Regions from separate parts of the Arthrobacter sp. 147(2020) genome, predicted to be linked through region 1. Evidence: riboswitches for the same ligand, from Rfam matches in the RefSeq annotation. Region 1 holds a riboswitch; the other holds the start of a gene.
What was found. A riboswitch is a leader RNA that binds a small molecule or an ion and turns the genes downstream of it on or off. The one in region 1 is predicted to bind S-adenosylmethionine.
Positions count from the first base shown of each region.

Region 2: it holds a riboswitch for S-adenosylmethionine, as region 1 does, so the genes downstream of both, HMI58_RS13370 (ABC transporter substrate-binding protein) here and HMI58_RS06480 (homoserine O-acetyltransferase) in region 1, are expected to answer to the same signal.

Region 1 is NZ_JABFOM010000006.1:82,094-86,685, reverse strand. It holds gene HMI58_RS06495 (DeoR/GlpR family DNA-binding transcription regulator) at 1-721, shown strand, start outside; gene HMI58_RS06490 (CPBP family intramembrane glutamic endopeptidase) at 742-1,560, shown strand; gene HMI58_RS06485 (VOC family protein) at 1,609-2,250, opposite strand; SAM riboswitch class IV at 2,393-2,527, shown strand; gene HMI58_RS06480 (homoserine O-acetyltransferase) at 2,547-3,677, shown strand; gene HMI58_RS06475 (winged helix DNA-binding domain-containing protein) at 3,705-4,592, opposite strand, start outside.
Region 2 is NZ_JABFOM010000022.1:23,244-27,835, forward strand. It holds gene HMI58_RS13360 (low temperature requirement protein A) at 1-584, shown strand, start outside; gene HMI58_RS13365 (VOC family protein) at 788-1,957, opposite strand; SAM riboswitch class I at 2,105-2,193, shown strand; gene HMI58_RS13370 (ABC transporter substrate-binding protein) at 2,272-3,948, shown strand; gene HMI58_RS13375 (ABC transporter permease) at 3,954-4,592, shown strand, end outside.

The DNA.
Region 1 (4,592 bases):
CAAGCTTAAGGTCTCACCAGCGACCGCCCGGCGGGACCTGGACAGCCTCGCTGAGCAACGGCTGCTGACCCGCACCCACGGGGGTGCCAGCATCGAGGCTGTCGCGTACGACCTGCCCGGGCGTTACAACAGGGACGCCCACGCGGACCAGAAGCGGGCCATTGCCCAGGCAGCAAGTGACCTCATTCCCAAGGGAGCGGTGATCGGGCTCTGCGGTGGGACCACCAGCACTGCGATCGCCTCGGCGCTGAGCAAGCGCAGCGACCTGATGGAACCCTCCACCAAACCCACCCTGACGGTCGTGACCAACGCGATCAATATCGCGGCCCAGCTGGTGGTCCGGCCCAACTTCAAGATCATGGTCACCGGCGGGATCGTCAACCCGCGCTCCTACGAGTTGGTGGGATCCTATGCCGACGCGGTGCTGCAGCGGGTAGCCCTTGACTTCGCATTCGTCGGGGTCAATGGCCTGGACCCGATCGTTGGCCCCACCATCAGTGACGAGGGCGAGGCGGCAGTCAACGCGATGGTCGCCAAGCGGGCAACCACCGCCTACGTGGTCGCTGACTCATCGAAAATCGGCACCCGCTGCTTCGCCACCATGACCGGCTACACCTTCAGCAACCTGATCACCGATTCTGGGATCACCGACGCCCAGCGACAGTCGTTCGAGGACCACGGCACCACGGTGATCGTGGCGCCGATGGTGGCCACCGACTAGCCACAGGAGCTCCCACTAGGATGGCTGCCATGCCCACCGATGCCACCCACCCGTCCGCACGGCCCGCCCCCGGCGACGCCGGGACTTCCTCGTCCGGCCAGCGCCGCCGGATCACCGCGGAGATCGCAATTGTCCTGGGGTTATCCCTCGGCCAGTCAGCGGTCTACGCCGTGGTGAACCTGCTCGACAAACTCAGCCAGGCCCCGCTGGCGGCCCAGACCACGCGGCTCAACCCCGTGCTCAACGACCGGCAGTACTTCGACCTCACCTACCAGCTCCTGGGCATTTTCTTTGCGCTGATCCCGGTGTTCCTGGTGCTGTTCCTGCTCACAGAGCCCGGAAAGTCGGCGTTCAGGACGCTGGGCTTCACCTTCAGCCGGCCCCGGGTGGACTTCGGGCTCGGCTTTGGTCTGGCAGTCCTGATCGGTGCCGGCACGCTGGGCGTATACGCGGGCGGCAGGGCGCTGGGCATCACGACGGCGATCGAACCGGCCGCGCTCGACGCCTACTGGTGGACGGTGCCGGTGCTCATCCTGTCGGCACTACGCCATGCTGTGGTGGAAGAGGTCATTGTGGTGGGGTATCTGTTTCACCGGCTGCGCCACCTCGGCTGGTCGATGCCAGTCATCATTGTCAGCAGCGCACTGCTGCGGGGCAGCTACCACCTGTATCAGGGGTTCGGGCCGTTTATCGGCAATTTCATCATGGGGTTGATCTTCGGGTACGCCTACACCCGCGTCAAGCGGGTGATGCCGCTGGTGATCGCCCACGCCCTGCTGGACATTGCGGGCTTCGTGGGCTTCGCGCTCTTCGGGTCGGCGATCGGGATCGGCGACTAGGAACCCCGGCCTAGGAAAGGACCTAAGAATCCGGCGCGTGAGGAGGAGCTAGATCTCCACCAGGCCGCTGGCGGTCTCGAAAGTCACCGACATCACGCCGGGGGTGCCGTTCGGGGCCACCCACCTCACCGCTACACCATCGAGGGGATCGGTGGCGGGGGTGCCCAGCCATTCGGCGATCCTGTCGGGTGAACCTGCGATGGTCAACGAGTCGAGCCGGACCGTCGTCGGGCGGGCCTGCGACGGGTGCAGCGCCTCGGTCCCGTCATCCCACCTCAACATGTAGGGCACCTGAGGGTCGGCGATCAAACCCTTGATACCGATCTGCTGCCAGGTCAGTTCCTGTCCGTCAGGGAACTTGCGGTTCCCGGGGACCGCGCTGCGGCCAAGCCGCTGCTCAAACGGGGCGAGGTCATCGACCGCGACGCACCAGCCCATCCAGCCTCCGCCGGCTTCGGAGCGCGCACGGACCGCCTGGCCGAAGGGTGCCTTGTCCGACGCGGGGTGGTTGAGCACCTCGACCACCTCAAGGTACTGGCCATTCAGCAGGGGGAAAATCATGTTTCGCGTGCCGAAGCGGGGGTGGACACCGCCCTTCACCGGTTCGATCCCCAAGGCAGCGGAAATCCTCCCCGCTGTCGCTACGAGGCCGTCGGGTTCACAAGCATATGAGACATGGTCCAAGCGCATGGCCCTAGTTTTGCACTTTGTGATGTGTGTCTCGACTTAGGGTACCCTAACCTCCTCCGGGGCCGCGCTACGGCGGCAGCCAGCATGACCGCCGCGTTCATATATTTGCACCCGGACGGCTTCTTCGGGTTATCTAGGAGCAGGTCACGAGTGCCAGCACGGAGCGGATTGCCGCTCCACCAGAGCCCCGGCTTGCTGGACGGCAACCCTCCTTCGCGGCGGGGTGCCCCGGGTGACGACCAGGCGGTGGGCAAGGTGTCCGGCGCAAGCGCGGACTTCGAGGCGGGCGGTTTTCAGTGACATCTCTTCACACGACCCAACAGGGCAGCACCATCCATTCCCAGCAGGACGGGGTGGTACGGACCCGCAGCCTGGGCTCCTTCACCTGCGAAACCGGGGGGTATCTCCCGGAGCTCACCCTCGCCTACGAAACCTGGGGCACCCTCAACGAGGACGCCTCCAACGCAGTCCTGATCCAGCATGCGCTGACCGGCAGCTCCCACGTGGCCCGGGGGGATTCGGACGAGGACGGCTGGTGGGACCAGCTGGTCGGCCCGGGCAAGACCATCGACACCACCAGGTACTTCGCCGTGTCGATCAACATGCTCGGCGGGTGCTACGGTTCCACCGGCCCCGCCAGCCTGGATCCCGACGGCGTCCCGTGGGGGTCGCGGTTCCCTTTCCTGACGGTGCGGGATTCAGTGCAGGCCGAGGCGCTGCTCGCGGATGCACTGGGAATCGGGACCTGGCATTCGGTGCTCGGGGGGTCCCTCGGCGGGGCGAGGGCGCTTGAGTGGGCGCTGACGTACCCGGACCGGGTTCAACGATGCGCGGTCATCGCGTGCACTGCGGCGAGCTCCGCTGAACAGATCGCCTTCGCCCAGGCCCAGCTCGCGGCCATCCGCCTGGATCCCGGGTTCGCTGGCGGCGACTACTATCCCGGCAGCGGGCCCACCGCCGGGCTGGGACTGGCGCGGCGTATCGCCCACATCACCTACCGGTCCGAGCCCGAACTTGAGTACCGGTTTGGCCGGTCGCCCCAGGGTCGCGAGACCCCCTTCGGCTCCACCGATCCGGCGGCACGTGGCCGCTACCAGGTGGAGAGCTACCTGGACCACCAGGCGGACAAGCTGGTGGATCGCTTCGACGCCAACAGCTATGTAGCGCTGACCGAAGCGCTGATGGGGCATGACGCGGGCCGCGACCGTGGCTCGCTGCACTCAGCGTTGCGGTCGGCCCGGGCACAGTTCTTCATTGCCGCGGTGGACTCGGACCGGCTCTACTATCCCAGCCAGTCCCAGCTCCTGGCGGACTCGCTGCCCGGTGAGGTACCAGTGCACCTGATCACCTCGCCGATCGGCCACGACGCGTTCCTCACCGAGGTCGGCCAGCTCGACGGCAGGCTGCGGGAGGCCTTTTACTCCTAGCCCGGGACGACGCCGGGCCCGGTCGGCTCAGTGATCGACCAGGCGCACCTCGCCTGCCACCCCGAGGAAGCGCGAGTACCGTCGCAGTGCCGCCTCGTGTTCACTGCGGGACGTTGCCGGGAAGTCGGCGAACAGGTGGGTGTGGATGCTCGCGCCGGCCGCCGTCACCTCATGTTTCCAGTGACCGCGCAGCTGGCCATCCAGCAGCACCAGATGGCTGGGGATGCCGTCCTGCGCCCGCCCGGGGGTTGGGGCCTTCCCGCCCAGATGGAACCGGGTCGCCGAGTATCCCATCACGTACTCGTCGTAGCACTGGACCAGGTCCACCCGGCCCGGCGTCGTCTTTCCAGGTTCCTCACCGGTGAGCCCCTGCGGGCCGACGTCGGGAAGGTGCAGATAGTCGATTCCCTCGATCCGGCTGGTCTCGAAGGTGTCGGCGGCCTCGTCCAGCCCCCGCCGGATGTCCGACATCGGAAGTCCGGACCAGGCGGCACAGTCCTTGACGGTCGCCGGCCCGCGGCTGGAGAAGTACCGGACCGCGAGCTGATGCAGCGCTTCGTCCCGGTCCAGCGAGGGCCCCGCCGGGACCCGTTGGCTGAAGGCCGCGTAGGTGTGGGTGAGCACGCCCGTCGTCCCGGGGCGTGGTGTGCCGCTGACGAGGATCCCGCTCAGCTCGGCCTCCATCAGTAGCTGGGCCAGCGGGATGCCGGTGGTGGGGAGCCCCGCCGCCCGCAGGTGGGCGGCCAGCTCCTTCCGGGAATGGTGTTCGCCGTCGGCGACCGCAGCCTCCAGCACACGGTCGCTCAGCTGCAGCAGCTCGTCGTCGACACCCCAGCCCGAGTTGACCGACCGGTTCTGGTGACGGACGCGGGGTGCGCTGAGTTCCATCAGCCAGCCCAGATCCAGCCGGTGCAC
Region 2 (4,592 bases), on a different contig from region 1:
TGCCGGGGGAGAGGATCTTCGAGCGGTTCGGGTTGTTCTACCTGATCGCGCTCGGCGAGACGATCCTTTCAACCGGCCTGGCAATTGCAGGCAACCTGCAGGATCCCTTCATATTTCTGACGGGGACCATAAGTTTGGCCGGAAGCGTCGCTATTTGGTGGTGCTATTTTCATGGCCTCGAACAGGACATTCTGGACAGGCTCAAGTCCGTCGATGATCAATTCCGGCCCGGTATTTTGGCTGGTAACACCTTGGTCCTGTTATTGGCAGGCTTGATCCTGGTGGCGGTGGGTGATCAGCTTGTGATCAACGATCCGGCCATCCGCCCCGATCTATCAACTGTTCTTCTTCTCTATAGTGGGCCGGCTCTCTTCCTTGCCGCACGGGGCTTTCTCATCCGACAGGTACTGGACCGACGCACCCCATCTGATCTCGCAGGAATCGGAGCCCTGGTGGTGCTGGCAACGGTGAGCTTCCTCCTTCCCGCCTTCATCGCCGCGATGGGGGCGGTTCTTCCTCTCATCGGCGTAGCAGTTTTCGACGCCGTGGACCGCCGACGCCGAACGCACCAGGCAGTCCGCTGATCACCTGCTCGACGCCCAGGCGCGGACCCGAATCCAGCTTTGCCAGTTGCGAAGTGGTCTGCCAAACAACGAAAACCGGCTCCTGAAATTCGAGGGCGACAGTCGAGTCGCTGGGCAGCGGAGTAGGGAATCCATTCATTAGTTGACATAATGTAGATTATCGGCGCTTTATCAAACGCGGCGGAAGGGGCAGAACGGGCTTGTTAGGATCCGCTGACGATAACCAGTTCGTTACCCTCGGGATCGGCCACACGCCAGCGCCCAGCAGACTCCTCAAGGAGCGTGCCACCGGCGGCGAGGCACGCAGCGAGTCGCGGGTGAACGGCATCCGACGGCACGGCAAGCTCAACATGGATTCGGTTCCGCTGGCGGCGTCGATCAGCGTCTGTCGCGTCAAGTTCCTGAAACACCAGAACCGGATTCAGACGCAAAGGATCGACAATATCGCTGACCCCGTCCCGCGGGTCCGCGACGTATCCGAGCGCGGCGATCCAGAATGCCCGCACCAGAGGTAGATCGGCGGCGTCGAGGAACAGTTGGGCAAAGCGTGGCAGCGCCGGATCAGCAGTTGCCCCGAGCCGGCGTGCAGCGCCCTGGAGTTTCACGGCGAGGTCAGTGAAGTCCACGCCGTCGGGGTTGTCTTCCCACTGGTCCTTGCCGCTGTCCAGGATCACCAGCCCGGGTCTCAGGTCGATCACCAGGGGAAGGCCTGCGGCGTCGGCCAGCGACGCTGCTGCAGCGGCCAGGTCGCGCTGCTGTGGTGGTGAGGTGGTCCGGTAGCACGCCATAGCGCTGAACACCGCTAGCCAATCGGCGGTCCCACTCCCCTCACCCAGCGCTCCGCCGGGTACCAGGTCAACCTCGTTGCCGTCGGGATCGGCGTAACAGACCCCGTACGGCCCTGAGGCTTCGCCGAGACCGGCCTGTCCGACCGCTTCGGCAGGCCGTACGACGTCGAGGTGGATGCGGTTTCTCAGGGGCCGGACCTCGGCCGTGGACTGGATCCGCAGTGCCGGATCGCGCTTTAGCGGATCAGCCAGACCGCCGTCCGCTGCGGGCACGTAGGCGAACGCACGCTGCCAGAAGGTCCGGAGCGCCGACGGGTTCGTTGATTCAAACACGACATTCACGTGCTGCAGCCCTGCAGTGTTCGCGGCCAACCCGAGGTCACGCGCCGCGGCGGACACCGCCCCGGTGTGGTCTGCCGAATCGGCGCGGACCCGCACGCCTGTCGCGCGGACGTCCACCACCTGACCGGGTGAGAGCTCCATGATGCGCCCCGCCAGCGCTGCACCCTCGCTCAGCGATGGCGCGTCGAACCATGCCGTGAAGGCGCCGTCGACCGCACGCCAATCCGTCCCGATCCCAGTCATACCCGGCACTGTACAACCCATTCCCTGCAATCTCCAGAGACGAATGTTTCGTTGGAAGTCGTCCGGATCGAGGGTGTTCTTGATCGGCCAATCATTGTGCGATTAGATCACCATAGTCCTTTTCGGGTATCGCTCCCCGGGACTGAACAACCATCCAGAGCGGCTGAGAGACCTGGCTCGTTGAAGCCGCAGCAACCACCCTTTGGGGCCGGTGCTACTGCCAGGACCGATGGAGATAGCCTTATCCCCCGTTGGTTCCGCCCCCTCGTTTTGGGGTCCGATCCTTCAGCGTGCGCGGATAGGGAAGCTCGATCATGACTGAGAGGATCGGCATGACTTCCCGCCCCAACAGAACCCCACCACGACGTGTCCCAGCGCGTCACTCGCTCCGTCTGACAGCACTGCTGGGGATCGCAGCGCTGGCCCTGGCTGGCTGCGGTTCAGCCGCTGGCCCAGCTACCGGGCAGAACCCTGTGTCCGGCGAACCCGTTGAGGGAGGAACCCTGGTCTACGCCGAGGTGACGCCGATCAACAACTGGCAGACCCAGTCCGCCCGGTTCTATGAGAAATCAAATGTGCTCAACAGCGTGCTGGACCGCCTGACCTATTTCGATGCAGGTACATCCGAACTGGTCCCCTGGATCGCGTCCGAATTCTCCAGCAGCGACGACGCCACCGAGTTCACCTTCACCATTCGACCCGGTGTCACGTTCAGCGACGGCAGCCCGCTCGACGCCGAAGCCGTCAAGCTGAACTTCGATGCCCTCGGTCTGGGCATCGAAGCAGCCCAAATCCAGCCAAACGTGGACTTCGCGGGTTACGAGAAGGCCGAGGTGATCGGCGAAGACCAGGTCCGGGTGACCCTGACCTCTCCCAACGCCAACTTCCTGCGCGCCACCTCATCGGTCACTGCCGGGCTGGTCTCCCCCGCAACACTGAAGTTGGACGCCGCCGGGCAATCAGCCATCGCCGAGATCTCCGGATCGGGACCATTCACCTTCGAATCGGAGCAGCCCGATGAGGAAGTGGTCCTGGCGAAGCGTCCCGACTACGCCTGGGCTCCGGAATCGGCTGAGAACCAGGGGGACCCCTACCTGGACAAGGTGGTCATCAAGTATCTGCCGGAGGTCGCCCACCGGGCGGGCGCGATCCAATCGGGGCAAGTGGATCTGGCACGTGGCCTCCAGCCCCTGGACGAGGGGACCCTCGCGGCATCAGGGAACCAGGTCCTCCCCGCGCAGGGGGTGGACCTGACCGTGAATATGGCGGCGGTCCGGATCGGGAGCGGGAAGCTCGACGACGTGAACGTCCGCCGCGCCCTGCAGATCGGCATCGACCGGCAGTCCCTCAAGGAGACAGTCCTGTCCGACAGCTATGATCTCGCTGCGTCGGTGCTGAACCGTCAGGCACCAGGCTTCACTGACCTGTCCGCTGAACTTGAATACCAGCCTGACAAGGCCAGGCAACTGCTCGACGACGCCGGATGGACAGTCGGGGCGGACGGCATTCGGGAGAAGGACGGCGTGGCGCTGGAAGTCACCGTCACCAGCTCCAACAATTCGGTGGTCATCAAACCCGCGTTCGAGCTGATCGAGCAGCAGTGGCGGGAGATCGGTGTGAAGCTGATCAACCGGGCCGGCGACAACACCTTCCTGGCGACAGCGATGCCGGACCCCTCGGTCGAGTTTTTCGGCACCCGCCAGTTCATCTACGGAGGCCTCGGCCCCATCTTCGAGCCAGCCAATAACACCATGACCCATACCAGCGACGACGAACTCAATGAGATTTTCGCCGCCGAACGCGCCGCCACGCCCGGTCCGGAGCGTGATGAACTATTAGCCGCGGAGCAACACGCACTGGTCGTGGATAAGGCCTACTCCCTGGTGTTGTGGGACGAGGTCCAAGTCTACGGCGCGCACCGGGATACCCGGGTGGAGTTCACCTCGGGGACGGCACCTGTCTTCCAGGGCGCCTGGAAGACAGGTGGGTAGCACCGGTGGCCCGCTATCTCGCGCAACGGGTGGGCCAGGCGATCCTGGTGGTGTGGCTCGCCTACACCCTGGTTTTCCTCGCGGTTCAACTGCTGCCCAGCGATCCAGTGACCATCTTCCTGACTGCAGATTCTGCGGTGGACCAGGCAGCAATCGACACGATGAAGAGCCAATACGGCTATGACCAGCCGCTGTTGGTGCAGTACCTGAACCAACTCGTGGGTGTGCTGTCGGGCAATTTCGGCTACTCCCTGGCATCGGGACAATCGGTGCTGGACCGGATCAGCGGTGTGGCCGGGTCGACGGTTGCCTTGGCTGGCTCGGCCTTCATCGTCGCCGGCCTGATGGCCGTCATCGTCGTTGCCGCCGCCACCCTGACCCGGTCGGCGATTCTCCGCCGGGTCCTGGTGAACCTGCCGCCCCTGCTCGCTGCCGTACCGGTGTTCTGGCTCGGCCTGGTGCTGCTGGATCTGCTCTCGATCCGCTGGGGAGTGATGTCGCTGTTCCCCGATGGATCCGTGCTGTCCCTGGCCATACCGGTATTGGTCCTTGCGGCGGTTGTCTCGGCGCCCCTGGCCCAGGTGCTGCTCAAGAGCATGAACCAGGTCTACGACCAGCCGTTTATCGATGTCCTGCGCGCAAAG